Regions from separate parts of the Streptomyces sp. NPDC058576 genome, predicted to be linked through region 1. Evidence: riboswitches for the same ligand, from Rfam matches in the RefSeq annotation. Region 1 holds a riboswitch; the other holds the start of a gene.
What was found. Region 1 has a riboswitch for glycine ahead of gcvP (aminomethyl-transferring glycine dehydrogenase). Riboswitches for the same ligand answer to the same signal wherever they lie in the genome.
Positions count from the first base shown of each region.

Region 2: it holds a riboswitch for glycine, as region 1 does, so the genes downstream of both, gcvT (glycine cleavage system aminomethyltransferase GcvT) here and gcvP (aminomethyl-transferring glycine dehydrogenase) in region 1, are expected to answer to the same signal.

Region 1 is NZ_JBHXPF010000033.1:8,465-19,152, forward strand. It holds gene ACFWRV_RS22385 (MerR family transcriptional regulator) at 1-232, shown strand, start outside; gene ACFWRV_RS22390 (DNA polymerase IV) at 344-1,804, shown strand; gene ACFWRV_RS22395 (PRC-barrel domain-containing protein) at 1,723-2,097, opposite strand; glycine riboswitch at 2,230-2,327, shown strand; gene gcvP (aminomethyl-transferring glycine dehydrogenase) at 2,521-5,406, shown strand; gene ACFWRV_RS22405 (DUF5999 family protein) at 5,510-5,716, opposite strand; gene ACFWRV_RS22410 (hypothetical protein) at 6,043-6,627, opposite strand; gene ACFWRV_RS22415 (glutamate--cysteine ligase) at 7,112-8,617, shown strand; gene ACFWRV_RS22420 (substrate-binding and VWA domain-containing protein) at 8,705-10,498, opposite strand; gene ACFWRV_RS22425 (CPBP family intramembrane glutamic endopeptidase) at 10,663-10,688, shown strand, end outside.
Region 2 is NZ_JBHXPF010000010.1:103,922-114,609, reverse strand. It holds gene ACFWRV_RS11140 (hypothetical protein) at 1-1, shown strand, start outside; gene ACFWRV_RS11135 (DUF4396 domain-containing protein) at 417-947, shown strand; gene ACFWRV_RS11130 (four-helix bundle copper-binding protein) at 1,087-1,497, shown strand; gene ACFWRV_RS11125 (DUF6233 domain-containing protein) at 1,775-1,873, shown strand; gene ACFWRV_RS11120 (L-serine ammonia-lyase) at 2,419-3,804, opposite strand; gene glyA (serine hydroxymethyltransferase) at 4,010-5,269, opposite strand; gene gcvH (glycine cleavage system protein GcvH) at 5,289-5,666, opposite strand; gene gcvT (glycine cleavage system aminomethyltransferase GcvT) at 5,778-6,902, opposite strand; glycine riboswitch at 7,076-7,173, opposite strand; gene ACFWRV_RS11100 (AAA family ATPase) at 7,337-8,011, shown strand; gene ACFWRV_RS11095 (enhanced serine sensitivity protein SseB) at 8,099-8,869, shown strand; gene ACFWRV_RS11090 (enhanced serine sensitivity protein SseB C-terminal domain-containing protein) at 9,027-9,815, shown strand; gene ACFWRV_RS11085 (ABC transporter substrate-binding protein) at 10,033-10,688, shown strand, end outside.

The DNA of each region.
Region 1 (10,688 bases):
CATGACGCTGATGAGCGACGGGGCCACGGTCTACGAGTGCTCCTCGCCCGACGAGGTCGTCAGCCTGCTCCAGGGCGGGCAGGGCGTCTTCGGGATCGCCGTCGGCGTCGTGTGGCGGGACGTGGACGCGGCGCTCTCGCAGCTGCACGGCGAGCGGGTCGACACCGGCGAGACGCTCGTCGGCCACAATCCCGCCGACGAGCTGGCGCGGCGCCGCAACCGCGCCGGCTGAGCGCCCCGGACGGGCGGCGCGGCGCGGCAGTACGACGGACACGGGACGGTCCGGCACCCCACGGGGCGCCGGACCGTCCCGTTGTCAGTGCCATAGGGCAGCATCGACGGTGTGAGACCCGCGCCCACCATCCTCCACCTGGACATGGACGCCTTCTACGCGTCGGCGGAGCAGGCGGCCAAGCCGAGCCTGCGCGGCAAGGCGGTCGTGGTGGGCGGCCTCGGCCCGCGCGGAGTGGTCGCCACCGCCTCGTACGAGGCCCGGCGCCTCGGCGTGCACTCGGCGATGCCGACCGCGCAGGCCCGGCGGCTGGCGCCGAACGCGGCCTATCTGGTGCCCCGCTTCTCTCTGTACCGGGCGGTGAGCGACCAGGTGATGGAGCTTCTGGGGCGGCTGTCGCCCCTGGTGGAGCCGCTCAGCCTGGACGAGGCCTTCGTGGACCTGGAGGCGGGCGGAGTGGCGGACGACTCGGCTTCCGCCCGCGCGACGGGCGAGGGGCTGCGGGAGGCCATCCGCGCGGTGACCGGCCTCAGCGGATCCGTCGGGCTGGCCGGTTCCAAGATGCTCGCCAAGATCGCCTCCGAGGAGGCGAAGCCCGACGGGCTGCTGGTCATCGAGCCGGGCACCGAGCGCGAGCTGCTCGCTCCCAGGTCCGTCCGCATCCTGCCCGGGGTCGGCCCGGCCACCGGCGACCACCTCAGACGTGCGGGGATGACCACCGTCCACGACCTGGCCGAGGCGGGCGAGGCGGAGCTCGTACGGCTGGTCGGCAAGGCCCACGGCCACGGGCTCTACCGGATGGCGCTGGGCCTGGACGACCGGCCGGTGGTCGCCGAGCGGGACGCCAAGTCCGTATCGGTGGAGGACACCTTCGACGTGGACCTGCACGACCGGGTGCGGGTGCGCGCCGAGGTGGAGCGGCTGGCCGTCCGGTGCGTGGAACGGCTGCGCGGCGCCGACCGGTCGGGCCGCACGGTGGTGCTGAAGGTACGCCGCTACGACTTCTCCACCCTGACCCGCTCCGAGACCCTCAGAGGCCCCACGGACGACCCCACCGTGGTCCGTGAGGCGGCGGGGCGGCTGCTGGAGTCCGTCGACACCACGGGCGGCGTACGGCTCCTGGGGGTCGGCGTCACAGGTCTTGCCGACTACACCCAGGAGGATCTGTTCGCCCAGGCCGCCGACGCCCGGGAGCTCGCGCAGCGGGCACAGGAGCACCGGACGCCGGTCATGGAGGGCGGCGAGGAGGAGGCCGCCCCGGAGCCCGAGGCGGACAGCGCCGAACTGCTCGCCGCGCGGCGCTGGCCCGCCGGGCACGATGTGCACCACGAGGAGCACGGGCACGGCTGGGTACAGGGGAGTGGCATCGGCCGGGTCACCGTCCGGTTCGAGGAACCGTGGAGCGAGCCCGGCCGGGTCCTCACGTTCCGGATCGACGATCCGCTGCTGCGGCCCGCCGATCCGCTGCCGCTCGTCCGCGAGGCGGCCGACTACTCCTCCTGGCCCGCCAGCCTGCCGAAGTCCCGGTCGGAGGGCGTCGCATCCTCCGGAGGCGGGGAGTCCAGCCCGTAGTGGCGGTAGAGCTGCAGTTCCTGCTCGGGCGAGAGGTGCCTGCCGACGCCGAAGTCCGGCGCGCCCTTGATCAACGCGCGGTCGAAGGGGACGCGCAGCGCGTCCTCGACGAATTCGCTGGGCTCCAGCGGGACGAAGGCGTCCCTGCTGAACAGGCCGGTGCGCACGGCCGCCCACTCGGGCACACCCGTCGCGTCGTCGAGATAGACCTCATCCACCGTTCCGATCTTGGCGCCCTTGCGATCGAATGCCTTGCGGCCGATCAGGCGGCGCGGATCGATATCGGTCTGCACGGTGCCTCCCACTGGTCGCGGCTGCTCAGGGTGGTTCCTGTCGCCCCACCAGCACCACAGAAGTGCAGATCCGTGGTGTCGGCCACTCGAGAGCTCCGGCGCGGTGGCCGCTGGTAGGCTGGCAGTGGCTGCTGACCCCGTGCGGGAGAGTCCTCCGGTGCGGAATCCGGAGGCGCCGAAGGAGCAACTCCTCCCCGGAATCTCTCAGGCCCCCGTACCGCACGGTTGAGGTCACTCTGGAAAGCAGGGCAGTTCCGCGCGGGCGAAGGCTCGAACGGGCTCGACCCTCACCGACGGTGAAAGTCGGCACGCCTACGGGCGGGCCGGTGAAGCTCTCAGGTTGAGATGACAGAGGGGGAGGCCGTTCGGGCACCCGCGCCGTGGTGCCCCTCGCAGGTCGTGACAGACCAGGAGGCCTCCACCATGACCCCCCGTCGCACTCCGCTCTCCCAGCTGGAGCAGGGCATTCCGTTCGAGCAGCGCCACATAGGGCCCGACGCCGGGGCCCAGGCGAAGATGCTCGCCCAGGTCGGCTACGGCTCCCTCGACGAGCTCACCGCCGCCGCGGTGCCCGACGTGATCAAGAGCGCGGAGGCCCTGGGTCTTCCCTCGGCACGCACCGAGGCGGAGGTCCTGGCCGAGCTGCGGTCGCTGGCCGACCGCAACCAGGTGCTGGCCCCGATGATCGGCCTCGGCTACTACGGCACCTTCACGCCGCCCGTCATCCTGCGCAACGTCCTGGAGAACCCCGCGTGGTACACGGCCTACACGCCGTACCAGCCGGAGATCTCCCAGGGCCGGCTCGAAGCCCTCCTGAACTTCCAGACGATGGTCGCCGAGCTGACCGGGCTGCCCACCTCCGGCGCCTCCCTGCTCGACGAGGGCACCGCGGCCGCCGAGGCGATGGCCCTCGCCCGGCGCGTCGGGAAGGTCAAGAAGGGCGTCTTCCTGGTCGACGCCGACACCCTGCCCCAGACCGTCGCGGTCATCGAGACCCGCGCCGAGCCGACCGGCGTCGAGGTCGTCGTCGCCGACCTGAGCGACGGCATCCCCGCCGAGATCGCCGAGCGCGGCGTCTTCGGCGTCCTGCTCCAGTACCCGGGCGCCTCCGGTGCCGTGCGCGCCATCGAGCCCGTCATCGAGCAGGCCCACGAGCTCGGCGCGATCGTCACCGTCGCCGCCGACCTGCTGGCCCTCACGCTGCTCACCTCGCCCGGCGCGCTCGGCGCCGACATCGCGGTCGGCACCACCCAGCGCTTCGGCGTCCCGATGGGCTTCGGCGGCCCGCACGCCGGGTTCATGGCGGTCCGCGAGAAGTTCGCCCGCTCCCTGCCCGGCCGCCTCGTCGGCGTCTCCGTCGACGCCGACGGCAACAAGGCCTACCGCCTGGCCCTCCAGACCCGCGAGCAGCACATCCGCCGCGAGAAGGCCACCAGCAACATCTGCACCGCGCAGGTGCTGCTCGCCGTGATGGCCGGGATGTACGCGGTCTACCACGGCCCCGAGGGGCTGCGGACGATCGCCCGGCGCACCCACCGCTTCGCCGCGATCCTGGCCGACGGCCTGCGGAGCGCCGGCGCCGACGTCGTGCACGACGCGTTCTTCGACACCCTGACCGTGCGCGTCCCCGGCAAGGCCGCGGACATCGTCGCCGACGCCCGCGAGCGCGGGGTCAACCTCCGTCTCGTCGACGCGGACCACGTCTCCGCCGCCTGCGACGAGACCACCACCCGCGCGCAGATCTCCGCCCTCTGGGCGGCCTTCGGCGCCGAGGGCGACATCGAGGCGCTGGACGCCACGGTCTCCGACGCCCTGCCCGAGGGGCTGCTGCGCTCCGACGACATCCTGACCCACCCGGTCTTCCACCAGCACCGCTCCGAGACGGCGATGCTGCGCTACCTGCGCAAGCTCGCCGACCGCGACTACGCGCTGGACCGCGGCATGATCCCGCTCGGCTCCTGCACCATGAAGCTGAACGCGACCGCCGAGATGGAGTCGATCACCTGGCCCGAGTTCGGCGCGCTGCACCCCTTCGCCCCGGCCGAGCAGGCGCAGGGCTTCCTCACCCTCATCCGTGAGCTGGAGGAGCGCCTCGCCGAGGTCACCGGCTACGACGCGGTGTCCATCCAGCCCAACGCCGGCTCCCAGGGCGAGTTCGCGGGTCTGCTGGCCGTCCGGGCGTACCACCGGGCCAACGGCGACGACCAGCGCACCGTCTGTCTCATCCCCTCCTCCGCGCACGGCACCAACGCCGCCAGCGCCGTCATGGCGGGCATGAAGGTCGTCGTGGTGAAGACCGCCGACGACGGCGAGGTCGACATCGCCGACCTGCGCGCCAAGATCGAGCAGCACCGCGACGAACTGGCCGTGCTCATGATCACCTACCCGTCCACGCACGGGGTGTTCGAGGAGCACGTCGCCGACATCTGCGGCGAGGTCCACGACGCCGGCGGCCAGGTCTACGTCGACGGCGCCAACCTCAACGCGCTGGTCGGGCTCGCCAAGCCCGGCAAGTTCGGCGGCGACGTCTCGCACCTGAACCTGCACAAGACCTTCTGCATCCCGCACGGCGGCGGCGGCCCCGGCGTCGGCCCGGTCGGCGTCCGCGCGCACCTCGCCCCGTACCTCCCCAACCACCCGCTCCAGCCGGCCGCGGGCCCGGAGACCGGTGTCGGCCCGATCTCGGCCGCCCCGTGGGGCTCGGCGGGCATCCTGCCGATCTCGTGGGCGTACGTCCGTCTGATGGGCGGCGAGGGGCTCAAGCGGGCCACGCAGGTCGCCGTGCTGGCCGCGAACTACATCGCCAAGCGCCTGGAGCCGCACTTCCCGATCCTGTACAACGGCCCGGCCGGACTGGTCGCGCACGAGTGCATCGTGGACCTGCGCCCGATCTCGAAGGCGACCGGCGTCTCCATCGACGACGTGGCCAAGCGCCTGATCGACTACGGCTTCCACTCGCCGACCATGTCGTTCCCGGTGGCCGGCACGCTGATGATCGAGCCGACGGAGAGCGAGGATCTCGCGGAGCTCGACCGGTTCTGCGACACCATGATCGCGATCCGTGCCGAGATCGAGAAGGTCGCGTCGGGGGAGTGGAGCGCGGACGACAACCCGCTGGCCAACGCCCCGCACACCGCGGCCGCGCTCGGCGGCGACTGGGACCACGGCTACAGCCGTGAGGAGGCCGTCTTCCCGGCCGGGGTGTCCGCCGCGGACAAGTACTGGCCGCCGGTGCGCCGGATCGACGGGGCCTTCGGCGACCGGAACCTCGTCTGCTCCTGCCCGCCGCTGGACGCGTACGACGACTGAGCCCGCCTGTCGTAGGGCGTGCGCCGTGAGCGGCGTACGCCGGACATGCGTCGGGGCCGGTGCGGAGATCTCTCCGGGCCGGCCCCTTCTCGTACGACCGCTCTCAGGCGGCCTTCACCACGCGGCCGGCTGCCAGCGGCCGGTGCGGGGCGATGATCTGCCCGTCGGGCAGCAGTTCGCCGGTGTCCTCGAAGAGCAGGACGCCGTTGCACAGCAGGCTCCAGCCCTGTTCGGGGTGGTGGGCGCTCAGGCGGGCGGCCTCCCGGTCGGGTGAGTCGGCGGTGGGGCAGGTTGGCTGGTGCTGGCACATGGATGGGTTCTTTCGCTGCGTCGAGTCGAGTGTCCTGCGGCTGGATGAGGTGTTCATGGCCGCCCCCGTATCAGTCGGTCCGGTCCCAGTGTTGCCCTACGGGGAAGAATCCGCAGGGATTTCGCTGCAGCACCCGTACTCCTCCCATGACGCATCACCCGCGCGGACGGTTCAGCGCAACTGCACTGTCCCTTTGGGTGGTTCGGGGGGGCCGGATGGGGCTAGTCCGAGTGGGCAGCGCAGCGCCCCCGCAGTGAACCCCGCCGCGCCCGGCGTGCCGGGCGGATCGGGGCAGCCGCGGGGGCGGTGTGCCGGGACGGTGCCGGTCAGGCCGAGCTGAGGAGCGGCCCGGGCGCCACGCGCAGCGAGATGACGGGCAGCAGATCGGCGACGCGGTGCGGGCGATGGGCGGCGATGCCCGGCGGGGCCGGCGCCAGGGGCACCAGGACGTCCGTCGGCGCGAGCACCCCGCCGGCGGGATCGGCCTCGGTGTCGCCGTGCAGCCAGAGGGTGAGCATGTACAGCTCCGGGATGGACAGCAGCCGCGCCTGGCAGCCGGTGGCCGACGCCTCCGCCTGCCGGACGGCCAGCTCGGTCGAGGCGAGGTAGGGCCCCTCGAAGAAGTGCGAGAACGTCCAGCCGTCGGGGGTGAGCACGGTGTCCGCGGCGGCGACCGCGCGGCCCTCGCTCCTGATCAGGAAACGCCAGGCCGCGAGCCGGGTCAGGGGCGCCTCCCCGGTGGGAGCGATCCGGTCCAGCACATGCACCGGAAGCGGCAGTTCAGGGCTCAGCGGTCCCTGGACGGACCGGAGAGCGGAGGTTCGGGCTTCGCGGACGGCGGTGGGAGAACCGAGGGCCGCGAGAACGCTGCGCAGGGCGGGCGCGGGAGCCGGAGGGACATGCAGCGGCATAGTGGGTCGCCTCTCACTTCGGAGACACGGTGGAGCTTGGGCGGGTGCAGACGGCGCTGTCGGCGTGCGGGCCAGAGGAGGCCGGTGACGGGCGAGTCGTATCAACTCTCTGCCTCGTTGAGCGGAGTTTATATGACGCGTGTTCACACAGTGTTTCCGCTAGCAGTCGCGGATATGTCGCACAAGGCGTCATCCAGCCTTCGAAACGCGGTATTCCTGATGATTTGGTCTGCCGCGGTCGACGTCGACCTGGCACTCTTCCGATGGCACGGACGGCCGAAACTCGTCGGCGTTTCCACCACGCATGCACCGGCTGAAAATGCCGGGTGCCGCATGCCGGGGGAATGTGCCTCCGGTCTCCTTCAACCAGACTATCGGGTATCGGAGGCCCGTGGGGGCGTTACGGATCACTCTCGCTGGGCATTATCGATCGTGATGCGAGCGGCCTGGGCCGCGGGCCGCCCACGGGAGGAGGGACCCCTCGATGGGGGAGAAGGTCGTGGCGGGAGCCTTTGACCTGTCCGATCGACAGGCGTACCGCACGAAGCTCAACCGGTGCCTGGAGGGGCTGGGCAGACTCCTGGCGGAGCGGAGGTTCGACCGTCCGCGGAACCTGATGGGGCTGGAGATAGAGCTGAATCTCGCGGGTTCCGACGGGATGCCTCGGATGATGAATCAGCAAGTGCTCCAGCGCATCGCGAGCCGGGATTTCCAGACCGAACTGGGGATGTTCAATCTCGAAGTGAATATCGTTCCGCACCGCCTCGGCGGCCGCGTATTCGATCAGCTCTCGGAGGAGTTGCGGACCGGCCTCGCCTATGCCCACCGCAAGGCGGGGGAGGTGGACGCGGGGATCGTGATGATCGGAATCCTGCCCACCTTGGGGGAGCACGACGTGGTCTCCGCGAATCTCTCGGACGTGGACCGCTACACCCTGCTCAACGATCAGATGGCGGCCGCCCGGGGGGAGGAATTCGCCCTGGATATCGAAGGCGTCGAGCGATTGGTCTGCACCTCGCCCTCGATCGCCCCGGAATCGGCCTGCACCTCGGTGCAACTGCATCTCCAGGTGACCCCGGCCAGGTTCGCCGACGTCTGGAACGCCGCCCAGGCGATCACCGGCGTCCAGATCGCGCTGGGCGCCAACGCGCCCTTCCTGTTCGGCAAGGAGCTGTGGCGCGAGTCCCGGCCGCCGCTGTTCCAGCAGGCCACCGACGTACGGCCGCCGGAGCTGGCGAACCAGGGCGTGCGCCCCAGGACCTGGTTCGGGGAGCGCTGGATCGGCTCCGCCCACGAGCTGTTCGAGGAGAACCTGCGCTACTTCCCGCCGCTGCTGCCGATCTGCGACGACGAGGATCCGCTGGAGGTGCTGGACGAGGGCGGGGTGCCCGCGCTGGGCGAGCTGGTGCTGCACAACGGCACCGTCTACCGCTGGAACCGCCCGGTGTACGGGATCGCCGACGGCGTTCCCCATCTGCGGGTGGAGAACCGCGTGCTGCCCGCCGGGCCGACGGTCACCGACGTGATCGCCAACGCCGCCTTCTACTACGGGCTCGTGCGGGCGCTCGCCGAGGAGTCCCGGCCGGTGTGGAGCCGGCTGCCGTTCGAGGCCGCCGAGGAGAATTTCACCGAGGCCTGCCGGCACGGCATCGAGGCCGAGCTGCTCTGGCCGCGCCCGGGTCGCTCCGGCGGGCTGGCCAGGATCCCCGCCGTACAGCTGGTGCGGGAGGAGCTGCTGCCGCTGGCCGCCGCGGGCCTGGACGCCTGGCACATCGAGCCCGCGGACCGGGACCACTATCTCGGCGTGATCGAGGAGCGTTGCAAGCGGCGCGTCAACGGGGCCTCCTGGCAGGTCGCCACGTACGACCGGGCCCTGGAGGCCGGGCTCGGGCGGGAGGCGGCACTCGCGGCCATGACACGGCGCTACGCGGAGCTGATGCACGCCGGGGAGCCGGTGCACACCTGGCCGGTGGGCTTCCCGGCGCCCTGAGGGCCCCGCTCGCGGGTGAGTGACGGGGCCGGCCCGTGGCCCCGTCACCGCTGTGCGGCGTGCGGCCCGGGGGATCTCCGGGAACCGTCACTCCTGTGCGGCGCGGCCGTTCTGGCCCGCCGCCATGATGGCCTGGAGGATCACCGCCTGGATCTCCGCCGGGTCGCTCACCTCGTAGCCGTCGCCGCCGGTGACCCGGGCGATCTCGGCGACCTCGTCGCGGTCCGCGTCCGGGCCCACCGCGATCGCGATGACCGGGACGGGGCGCTCCGGGTCGACGAGTTCCTTCAGCTCCGCTACGAGCCCGCTGCGCGAGATGCTGTTCGTGTCCTGGTTGGAGCCGTCGGTGAGAATCACCAGGGCGTTGAACTTGCCCTTCACATACGTCGACCGGGCCTCCTTGTACGAGGCCAGCGTCGTGTCGTACAGCCCCGTCGCGCCGCCGGGCACCGGCCGCAGCCCCGCGAACGCGGCCGTGAGTCTCTCCCGGTGGGTGCCACCGCCCTCGGCCGGGTCGCCGAGCCGTTCCGTCTCCATGAGCCGCCGGTAGTCCTTCTCGCCGTCCAGCGTGGTGGCGAACTCCCACAGCCCGATCTCGTCGTCCGGGGTGAACTGGCCCAGCGCCTGGATCAGCGACTCCTTGGTGACGTCCATCCGGGACTGGTTCCGGCCCGGCACGAGGGTCGCCATGGAGCCGGAGGCGTCGACCACCGTGGTCAGCCGGGCGCTCTGCACGGTGATCGTCCACATCCCGAGCGTCTCCTGGAGTTCCTCGGTCGAGGGAGCCTCGGCGACCGGTTCGGCGTACGGCTGGGGCTTTCGGCCGCCGGCCGCCGCGACGAGGGAGTCCTTCGCGGTCCCGTCGCCGGCCCGGAACCCGTGCCGGGCGAAGGTGGCCTGAGCCTTCGCGTCGCCCAGAAGGTTCATGAAGCGCAGGGCCGCGCGGGACTCCGCGGTGCTCAGCCGCACCTCGTTCACCAGCGTGTACGGGTAGTCCAGCAGCACGGTGCCGTCCTTCGGGTAGAAGAGGTCCAGCCTGCCGGCGCCGGTCGCCTCCGCGTTGTGCGCGAAAGCCGCCTGCTCGGAGATCAGGACCGCTTGGTTGCGCTTCGGATTGCCCTCCTCGGCCCCGGACGTGCTCCGTGCGAGGGTCTCCAGCACGTGGGCATCGCCGTCCGACATCCGCTCGGCGAGCACCTTCGCGGTCTGGGCGACCCGGGTGTCGCTGTCCCCGCCCTGCCGCGCGGACGAGGCGCCGATGCCGGCGAGCGCCAGCAGCCCGGTGGCGCTGCGCGCCGGGTCCGCGGCGCCGAGGCGCACCCGGTCCGAACCGAGAGTCCCGGCTACCAGCTCGGCCCAGGTGTACGTCTTCCCGGGCCAGCCCAGCGACCGTGAGGCGGACGGCACCATGGCCAGCGCCACCGGAGAGGAGGCCACCGAATCGGACGGGGAGACGGGAACGCCCTCGCCCAGCCCCTTGGCCCGCTCCAGCCACAGGTCGGAGTCGGGCAGCCAGACCTGGAAGTCGGGTTCCGCGTCGCCCGCCGCGAGGGCTTCGGCGACCTTGTGCGCGTCCCGGGCCAGCACCTCCACCGCGAGGCAGCGCCCGTCGGCCTTCACCTCGTCCGCGCGGGCCTGCTCGGCCATGGAGCGTACGGCGGGGGCGATGTCCGGGGACGCGACCACGGACAGGTGCACGGCGGAGTCCTCGCAGGACTCGGAGAACGACAACAGACCGCCCTTGGCCGCTACCGCCGTTCCCGTCGCCACGGCGAGGACGAGCACGGTGGCGATGACGACCGTACGGCGTCGGCGCCGGGTGCTCGGGCGGTCCCGGCGTCCCTCCGCCGCGTAGCCGTCGGGCAAGCTATGACGTCCCATGTCGGTGGTGCCCCTCCTTGAGGATGAAACAAGGAAAAGGGGGCCCCGACCATCAGTGATGGTGGTCGTCCCCCGGCCTGTCACGCATGATCTTCGTACCTGTATTCGAGACCCTAGCGGGACGGTCGGTGGGATGAGACGCGATTGCAGAACAAAAGGCAGGTGTGCAGGTGGAGGCCGGGCGCGTGGC
Region 2 (10,688 bases), on a different contig from region 1:
GACCGCCACGGGCAAGGGCCTTGAGCGCAGCACCTACGGCGGGCGCACCTTCAGCGGTGTTCCCGCTGCCCCCGGCCTAGTCGCCGTCAACGCGCTCGAGCCCGGCCTGCTGGTCGCCCTCGCAACGGACGGCCGCGTTCTCAGCAGCCATGGTGGCCGTCCTTGGACCGAGCAAGGTCGCCTTCCCGGTGCCGGTGATCCCACCGTGCCGGACCGCTGTGACAGCGCAGCGACTGCTGGCCTCCGACCGTACCGACTCCATCTACCAGTCCACCGATGCCGGTCGCACCTGGAAGGCCCTCCACCAGCCGGCACCAACGACGGAGGACCAGCAGAAGAATACCCCTAGGGGGTATATGGTTCGGATGTGAGGCCCGGAGAGCGGACCACACTGGACGGGAATGGGGATGAAGGTTATGGACCACAGCACTCACCAAACCGGCCATGCACACGACCCGGCCGCCCGTGAGGGCCACCGTGCGCACGCCGATCAACACGGGGAGCACGCGCACGGGGCGTCCTGGCCGACGGCCGCCAAGGCCACCCTGCACTGCCTGACCGGCTGCGCCATCGGTGAGATTCTCGGCATGGTCATCGGCACCGCGCTGCTGTGGGGCAACGTGCAGACCATGGTCCTGACGATCTCGCTGGCGTTCCTCTTCGGCTACTCGTTCACGCTGTTCGCGGTCCGCCGGGCCGGCCTGGACTTCAAGAGCGCGGTCAAGGTGGCACTGGCCGCCGACACCGTCTCGATCGCCGTCATGGAACTGGTCGACAACGGCATCATCGCCCTGACCCCCGGCGCGATGGACGCCCACCTGTCGGACGGACTGCTCTGGTCGGCGCTCCTGGGCGGGTTCGTCGTCGCGTTCCTGATCACCACGCCGGTGAACAAGTGGATGATCGGTCGCGGCCAGGGCCACGCCGTCGTCCACGCTTACCACTGACCTCCTACGCGCATCGCGCCTGGTGCACCGCCTGGTGCACCAGGCGCGTTCGCGCTGATGGGAGTTAGCTGGAGGTATACCGGGGGCTCGAGAGGCGGCCAACCGGATCCGCCGACCCCACGGTGAAGGAGGCATTCCCATGTCCACCACCGTGAAGGACATGCTCGCCACCTACCCGGCCGACCTCGGCGACGTCGACCGCGAGAAGCTCACCCGCTGTATCGAAGAGTGCATCGCCTGCGCCCAGGCGTGTACCGCGTGCGCGGACGCCTGCCTGTCGGAGGGCATGGTCGGCGATCTCACCAAGTGCATCCGCACCGACATGGACTGCGCCGACATCTGCACCGCCACCGCGTCCGTGCTCTCCCGGCACACCGGCTACGACGCCAACATCGCCCGCGCCATCCTCAAAGCCTGCGCGACCGCCTGCAAAGCCTGCGCCGACGAATGCTCCTCGCACGCCGACATGCACGAACACTGCCGCCTATGCGCCGAAGCCTGCCGCTCCTGCCAACAGGCGTGCAACGAAATGCTGCATGCCCTCGGCTGACCGCCCCAGGGCCGCGTGATCCCCTGCGCCTGCCACGTCAGCTCCAGTGCGGGCCTGGCGCTGCTCGGCACGGTGCCCGACCGGCCTCCTGACCCGCCTCGGCTCCGGGGTCTGCGGGTGTACATCGAGAAGCAGATCGCGGAGACCGACACGGATAGGTACATGGTTGGGGCTTCAGCGCGACGCGACCTTGGAAGCCCTCGCCTGAGCCGGGCGACCGACTCGCCGCAGCGGTCGCGACGCCGGTGGCCCGAGGGGCAGCCACCTTCCTCCTCCTGTGGCCGCCCCGAAGCCGCGAGTTGCTCTTACCGACCCGGAGTCCGAGCCGTGTCCGCGATGCCGCCCCGACAGCGAACTGGGCATCGACGTGGGGTGACCCTCCGGTGACCACGCTGGCCACGGCATCGAACGTCGCTTGGAGTGCGCGGCGGTTGTCGGACCCCGACAAGCACGTCGGTCTGCGCCGGAAACTGGCATCGTCCACTCCAGCAGCGCAAGCAGTGGTCACCGGCAGCTGCGTGGAGACGGGCGCCGGTGGACGGCCGGTGGACAGACGCCTTCGGACGAGCCAGTACGAGGCCGCACGGGGAAACCTGCCGCACGTGGTCTGATCAGGCAAAACGTGACCAGACGGCACGGCGCGGCACCATCCGACATGAACGCTTTCGGTCTCGTAATGCGTAGGTCTCGCTACCCGACGCGTGTACCGGTTGCACTCCGTACTCGACAACGGTTAGGGCGCATGGTCGTCCTGGAGGCACCGCGCATTCCTCAAGAACGCGGCAAAGCAGGGACATCTCAGGGACTTTTCAGGGACTTTCACGTCTGTCCCAGGGAGGTTCCAGGGACTTTCCGCCGCGTAAGCAGGGAAGGCCCTGGCAGCGCTGAAAGACGCGAACGCGCTGGTCAGGGCCCATCTGTCTAGCATTCGATGATGTTCACCGCGAGCCCGCCCCGCGCCGTCTCCTTGTACTTCACGCTCATGTCGGCCCCGGTCTCCTTCATGGTCTTGATGACCTTGTCGAGGGAGACCTTGTGACTGCCGTCGCCCCGCAGCGCCATCCGCGCCGCGGTGACCGCCTTCACCGCCGCCATGCCGTTGCGCTCGATGCAGGGGATCTGGACGAGGCCGCCGACCGGGTCGCAGGTCAGGCCCAGGTTGTGTTCCATGCCGATCTCGGCGGCGTTCTCCACCTGCTCGGGGGAGCCGCCGAGCACCTCGGCCAGGGCTCCGGCCGCCATCGAGCAGGCCGACCCCACCTCGCCCTGGCAGCCGACCTCGGCGCCGGAGATGGAGGCGTTCTCCTTGAAGAGCAGGCCGATCGCGCCGGCCGCCAGGAGGAAGCGCACGACGCTGTCCTCCTTCTCGGCCTCCGTGCAGCCGCTTGCCGCGAAGTTCATGTAGTAGTGCAGGACGGCGGGGATGATGCCCGCGGCCCCGTTGGTGGGGGCGGTGACGACGCGGCCGCCCGCCGCGTTCTCCTCGTTGACCGCCATCGCGTAGAGGGTGATCCACTCCATCGCGTGTGCCTGCGGGTCGCCCTCGGCGCGCAGCTGGCGGGCCGAGTTCGCGGCGCGGCGGCGGACCTTGAGACCGCCGGGGAGGATGCCCTCGCGGGACATGCCGCGCGAGACGCAGGCCTGCATGACGCGCCAGATGTCCAGCAGCCCCGAGCGGATCTCCGCCTCGGTGCGCCAGGCCAGCTCGTTCTCCAGCATCATCGAGGAGATGGACAGGCCGGTCTCGCGGGAGAGCCGCAGCAGTTCGTCGCCGGTCCGGAAGGGGTGTTTCAGGACCGTGTCGTCCGGGACGATCGGATTCTCCCCGGCCACCGCGTCCTCGTCGACGACGAAGCCGCCGCCGACGGAGTAGTACGTCTTCTCCAGGAGCGGGGCGCCCTCGGTGTCGTACGCGAAGATCGTCATGCCGTTGGCGTGGTACGGGAGCGCCTTGCGGCGGTGCAGGACCAGGTCGTCGTCGAAGGCGAACGGGATCTCGTGCATGCCGAGCAGATTGATCCGGCCGCTGGAGCGGATCTTCTCGACCCGGCCGTCGGCGGACTCCACGTCCACGGTCTGGGGCGACTCGCCCTCCAGGCCGAGCAGGACCGCCTTGGGCGTGCCGTGCCCGTGGCCGGTCGCGCCGAGGGAACCGTACAGCTCGGCCCGTATCGAGGCGGTGTGCGCGAGCAGGCCCTCGTTCTTCAGGCGGCGCGCGAACATCCGGGCGGCGCGCATCGGGCCCACCGTGTGGGAGCTGGACGGGCCGATGCCGACCGAGAAGAGGTCGAAGACCGAGATGGCCACGGGAGGACTCCTTGGGGGGTGGGAAGACGCCGTTGTCTGCCTGGGTGGTGCGGGAAACGGGCCGGTGGTGCGGTACGGGCCGGGGTGAGGCCCGCGGGACAGGTGGGGCAAAAGGTGGAGCGGGGGACATGGGACGGGGCACCACGCTCACCTTGTTCAGTGTGCGCGGTGCCCCGCCCTTTTGCGCAGAACCGCGGGCCAGGTGCTACTTCAGGCCGGGGTACAGCGGGAACTTCTCGGCCAGCGCGACCACGCGGGCCTTGAGGTCGTCCGCGTCGTAGGACGGCTTCAGGGCGGCGGCGATGATCTCCGCGACCTCGGTGAAGTCCTCGGCGCCGAAGCCGCGGGTGGCGAGCGCCGGGGTGCCGATCCGCAGGCCCGAGGTGACCATCGGGGGACGCGGGTCGTTCGGGATGGCGTTCCGGTTGACCGTGATGCCCAGCTCGTGGAGCCGGTCCTCGGCCTGCTGGCCGTCCAGCGCGGAGTTGCGCAGGTCGACCAGGACCAGGTGCACGTCGGTGCCGCCGGAGAGGACGGAGACGCCGACCTCGGTGACGTCGGCCTGGACCAGGCGCTCTGCCAGGATCCGCGCGCCGTCCAGGGTGCGCTGCTGGCGCTCCTTGAACTCCTCGCCCGCCGCAATCTTGAACGAGACCGCCTTGGCCGCGATCACGTGCTCCAGCGGGCCGCCCTGCTGACCCGGGAAGACCGCCGAGTTGATCTTCTTGGCGAGCTCCTGGGTGGAGAGGATCACGCCGCCGCGCGGACCGCCGAGGGTCTTGTGCGTGGTGGTGGTGACGACGTGGGCGTGCGGCACCGGGTTGGGGTGCAGGCCGGCCGCGACCAGGCCCGCGAAGTGCGCCATGTCGACCATCAGGTACGCGCCGACCTCGTCCGCGATCCGGCGGAAGGCGGCGAAGTCCAGCTGGCGCGGGTAGGCGGACCAGCCGGCCACGATCAGCTTCGGCCGGGACTCCTTGGCGAGGCGCTCGACCTCCTCCATGTCCACGGTGCCGCTCTCGTCGACGTGGTACGGGACCACGTTGTAGAGCTTGCCGGAGAAGTTGATCTTCATGCCGTGGGTCAGGTGACCGCCGTGGGCCAGGTTCAGACCCATGATCGTGTCGCCCGGCTTCAGCAGCGCGAACATCGCGGCCGCGTTCGCCTGGGCGCCGGAGTGCGGCTGCACGTTCGCGGCCTCGGCGCCGAACAGGGCCTTGATCCGGTCGATCGCGATCTGCTCGACGACGTCGACGTGCTCACAGCCGCCGTAGTAGCGGCGGCCGGGGTAGCCCTCGGCGTACTTGTTGGTGAGGACGGAGCCCTGCGCCTCCATGACCGCGACCGGAGCGAAGTTCTCCGAGGCGATCATTTCGAGGGTGGACTGCTGACGGTGGAGCTCGGCGTCGACGGCGGCGGCGACGTCCGGGTCCAGCTCGTGGAGGGAGGAGTTCAGAAGCGACATCAGGGGGTCCCTTAAGGTCTCAGTTGCCGGAGAACGCGGTGTACTCGTCGGCGGAGAGCAGATCGGCCGGCTCCTCCGCGACGCGCACCTTGAACAGCCAGCCGCCCTCGAAGGGAGCGGAGTTCACCAGCGAGGGGTCGTCCACGACGTCCTGGTTGGCCGCCGTCACCTCACCGGTCACCGGCGCGTACAGATCGCTGACGGACTTGGTCGACTCCAGTTCGCCGCAGGTCTCGCCCGCGGTCACCGTGTCGCCGACCTCCGGGAGCTGGGCGTAGACGACGTCACCGAGCGCGTTGGCCGCGTACTCCGTGATGCCGATGGTGGCCACGCCGTCCTCGAGGGCCGACAGCCACTCGTGCTCCTTGCTGTACCGCAGCTGCTGGGGGTTGCTCATGACCTGAATTCTCCTGTACGCGGGGGAGTGCTGATGAACGGTGGTCTTACGGTGTGAGACGCGACGGCGTGACGTCAGTGACGCCCGAAGAGCCCGGCTCGTCCCGGGATATCACTTCTGGCGCTTGTAGAACGGCAGCGCGACGACCTCGTACGGCTCGTGCGTGCCCCGGATGTCCACGCCCACGCCCTCGGTGCCCGGGGCGGCGAAGGCCGCGTCCACGTACGCCATGGCGATCGGCTTGCCCAGGGTCGGGGACGGGGCGCCGGAGGTGACCTCGCCGATCACCTGGCCGTCCGCGACCACCGGGAAGCCCGCGCGCGGGACCCGGCGGCCCTCGGCGATCAGGCCGACCAGCTTGCGCGGCGGGGCGCTCTCGGCACGCTCGGCGGCGGCCCGCAGCGCCTCGCGGCCGACGAAGTCGCCCTCCTTCTCGAACTTCACGACCCGGCCCAGGCCCGCGTCGAACGGGGTGAGCGCGGTCGTCAGCTCGTGCCCGTACAGCGGCATGCCCGCCTCCAGGCGCAGCGTGTCCCGGCAGGAGAGCCCGCACGGGATCAGGCCGTGCGGAGCGCCGGCCTCGGTCAGCGCCCGCCACAGCTGCTCGGCGTGCTCGGGCGCGACGAAGAGTTCGAAGCCGTCCTCGCCGGTGTAGCCGGTCCGGGCGATCAGCGCCGGAACCCCGGCGACCGTGCCCGGCAGGCCCGCGTAGTACTTCAGCCCGTCCAGGTCGGCGTCGGTGACGGCCTTCATGATGGCGGGCGACTCGGGGCCCTGGACCGCGAGCAGCGCGTACGCGTCGCGGTCGTCGCGCACCTCGGCGTCGAAGCCGCTGACGCGCTCGGTGAGCGCGTCCAGCACGATCTGGGCGTTGCCCGCGTTGGCGACGACCATGTACTCGGTGGCCCCCGCCTCACCGAGCCGGTAGACGATCAGGTCGTCCACGATCCCGCCGTCCTCCTGGACGATCATCGTGTAGCGGGCGCGGCCGCTGCCGACGGTGGCGATGTTGCCCACGAGCGCGTAGCTCAGGAAGGCGGCCGCCTCCGGCCCGGTGACGGTGATCTCGCCCATGTGCGACAGGTCGAAGAGACCGGCCCGGGTGCGTACGGCGTTGTGCTCGTCGCGTTCACTGGCGTACCGCAGGGGCATGTCCCAGCCCGCGAAGTCGGTCATGGTGGCGCCGAGCGAGCGGTGCAGTGCGTCGAGGGCGGTGAGACGGGGGGCAGTGCTCATGGATACGGCTCCAGGGCATGACGACGTCAGGACGAATCCTCCCCATCTGTCATCGGAACCTGAGAGGTTCGCCGATAGCCCCTGGCGGGGTATGCCCCTGGGGGGCGCCCGGTTCAGGGGGCTCGGCTTGCACCTTGGGTGGAGCCGCTGGGCGGCTCGCTTTTCAGATCTGCCTCATCCACGCGGTACGGGGCCTGAGAGATTCAAGGGAGGATCTTGCTCCTTCGGCGCCCGGCTCACACTGTGGCCGGAACTCTCCCGCGCGGATTCGAACGGCCGGTATGCAGTTGGCGGGGTCATCATCGCACGCATTGGGGGAGAGTGGGGGGCCAGGTCCCCACGCAGGTGAAGACGGCGAGGTCGGTTGTGCCGTATTGCCTTTTCTTTACACTTCAGGGGCAGGCGAGGGTGACCCGACGGCAGGGGGATGGGCGATGACGGTGCAGCGGTCGGTACCGACCGCGGGGGTCGCGCACGGCGCGATGCCCGCACAGCCCGGCGCACCCGTGCGGGAGCTGCTGGGGACCCGCGCGCCGGTCGTACGCGATCTGCGCGGGCGCACGGGCTACGGCCCGCACAGCCTCGATTTCGCCGCCTGTGACATCGTCGTGGTCTCCGGACTCCCCGGCAGCGGGAAGTCCACCCTCATCCGCCGGGCCGTGCAGGCCCGGGCCATCGACTCCCAGAACACCCGCGACCGCTGGTCCGCCGCCCTGCCCCGTTTACTCCCCTACGCCCTCTACCGCCCCCTGGTGCGCGCCGCGCACTACCTCGGCCTCTGGAACGCCCTGCGCTCCGGCGAATCCGTCGTCGTGCACGACTGCGGCACCCAGACCTGGGTACGCCGCTGGCTCGCCCGGCACGCCGTGAGCCGGGGCCGCACCCTCCATCTGGTCCTGCTCGACGTGACGCCCGAGGTGGCCCGGCAGGGGCAGCGCGAGCGTGGTCGCGGCGTCTCCGGCTACGCCTTCGCCCGTCACCGGCACGCGGTTGCCCGGCTGCTCCGCGACACCGAACAGGGCCTGCTGCCCGCCGGCTGCACCTCCGCGGTGCTGCTCGACCGCGAGGGCGCGGGGACGCTCGGCCGGATCTCCTTCACGGACGCCTGAGCCCCGGCCGCCCGCTCCGGTTAAGGTGCTGGCCGGAGCAGAGGCCGCCGCGCGCGGCCGAGGCGGTGGAGAGAGGGCACAGAAGCAGTGGACATTCCGGTACCCGCACCGGCGCATCCCCAGCAGGGGTGGCCCGCCAACGAGCTCGAAGAGGTGCTGACGGCCTCGCTCGGCGTCCCGGACGCGGGCGGCCGCCTCGTTGAGGTGCTGGGCCGCAGCTCCGTCTGGGTGCCGCTGCCGAACGGCGGCACCCCCGCGAGCGCGGACCTCGATCTGCCGATGATGGAGATCGACGGCGCGGCCTTCGTCCCCGTCTTCAGCTCCGAGGCCCAGTTCCTCAGCTGCGTCGGCAGCCATCTGTCCTTCGCCGTCGCGCCCGCCCGCGACTTCGCCCGGGGCCTGCCCCCGCAGGTCGGCATCGCCGTGAATCCGGGCGGCGCCGTCGGCATACCGCTGCCGCCGCCCGCCGTCGCCGAACTCTGCCGGGCCGGCCGCACCGCCCTGGACGGGCCCGCCACCGGCGGCCGGGTCCGGCTGTTCGAGCCGGACTGGCAGCACGACCCGGTCGACTTCCTCACCGCGGTGTCCGAGGAGTTCGAGGCCACCGCAGTGGTGAGCACCGCCCGCCGGGCGCTGGCCAGCATCGAGGGCGGCGACCCGGTCCTCTTCGTCGGCGTCGAGTTCGCCACCTGGGACGGAGCGGGACAGAGCGCCCCCATGGACGCCATCGGCCGCGCGCTCGGCCGGGTCCAGGTGCCCTGGCCGGTCAACCTGGTCCTGCTCGACGTGGCCCAGGACCTCGTCGGCGACTGGATGCGGGAGAAGGTACGCCCGTTCTACCGGCGCGAGGGCCACTGATCCATCGGCGCGGGGGTCCGGGGGCCGGGCGCCGTCGGACCAGGGCGTCAAGTCGGTGTCAGAAGTGGCGCATAAGCTGGTTTGATGGCGTGGTCGCTCCCCTGTGCCCGGGGGCGACGGCGTGAAGGCGACGGATCGACGAGGGGCGGAACCCAGGGTGAGTGCGTCAGGCACTGCGGCGGCCGGCAAGGTCGAGCACCTGCTGCGCCAGGTGACCCCCGGGCGTTACGACGCCTACGAGGCGCTGCTCGCCGCGGTCGCCGAGGGCCGGATCTGGATGCTGCTCTGGCACGGCACGGCCGGCTCACCCGACGCCCAGTACGGAAACATGGAGATCGACGGCCTGGGCTACGCCCCCTGCGTCACCTCCGCCCAGGAGCTCTCCGCCAGCGGCTGGAACCGGGCCCACGAGCTGGTCACCGGGCGTGACATCGCCCGCGCCCTGTTCCCGGACCGCTGGGGCGTCTGGCTCAACCCGCACGCCCCCGGCGGCGGCGTCGGCATCCCCTGGCTCGACCTGCGCCGCATCGCCACCGGCCTGGACCGGCTGCCCGCCGGACCGCTCCGCCTGTCCGAGCCCGCCATCGAACTGCCCCAGTTCTACGCCCTGCTCACCCAGAACGCCCACCGCACCCCCGCGATCCGCTCGCTGCGCCGCGCCTGGGTGCACCCCGCGGTCGGCGTCCCGTATCTCGCGATCGGCCTCGACCTCTACGACACCGGCCGCGCCTCCGTCGAATCGGTGCGCGAGATGATGCGCCAGTCGGTCGGCGCGGTCCCCGAGGGGCTGCCCGTCTCCACCGTCGCCCTGTCCGACGAGTACGACCCGGTCGGCATGTGGCTGCGCGCGAACGCCCGCCCCTTCTACGACCGCGAGGCCCACGCCCCAGCAGGCCCGCCGTCGGCCGCCGCCCCCGGCTACGGATACCCGCCCCTTCCCCGCTGAGCTGCGACGGGCGGCAGATCCGGCCATCGGGTGGCGAACGCCCGCTGATGTCCGGCTTGTTAACTCGCACCGGGAGGATGTCCCGGAACTGGACGGTTTGTTAACTGTCCGGGTCTCGACTAGGTCTCACCGCTATCCGGACTGTTCTCTTGCGGCAGGCACCGTCTGTAGTGTGCGGCCATCAAACCTCACCACATGGCGAACCAGGGGTGGACCCATGCGAATATTCAAGTCCCGGGCTGTCCGGGCGATCACGACAGCGGTCGCTGTCGGTCTGATCGCCACGGGCTGTTCCAGCGAGCGGGACGAGGGCGGCTCCAAGGGGGGCGACAAGGACACCTTCGTCTTCGCCGGAGCCGGTGACCCCGGTTCTCTCGACCCGGCCCTCGCGAGCGACGGCGAGACGTTCCGCGTCACCCGGCAGGCCTTCGAGGCGCTCCTGGAGCACGAGCCCGGCGGCAGCAAGCTCGTCGGCGGTCTCGCCGAGAAGTGGGCGAGCGACGAGGCCGGCAAGGTCTGGACGTTCAACCTGCGCCAGAACGTGAAGTTCCACGACGGCGAGGCGTTCAACGCCGCCGCGGTCTGCGCGAACTACGACTACTGGTTCAACTGGAAGGGCACGTACCAGTCCAGCGCGGTCTCCTACTACTGGCAGACCATCATGGGCGGGTTCGCCAAGAACGAGGACCCCGAGACGCCCAAGCCGAACTACAAGTCCTGCACCGCCAAGGACGACAACACGGCTGTCATCGAGGTCAACGAGCCCTCCGCGAACCTTCCGGGCGGCTTCTCGCTCCAGGCCCTGGCGATCCACTCGCCGAAGGCCCTGAAGGAGTACGCGAAGCAGGACGCGAGCGCCAAGGGCGACGCGAT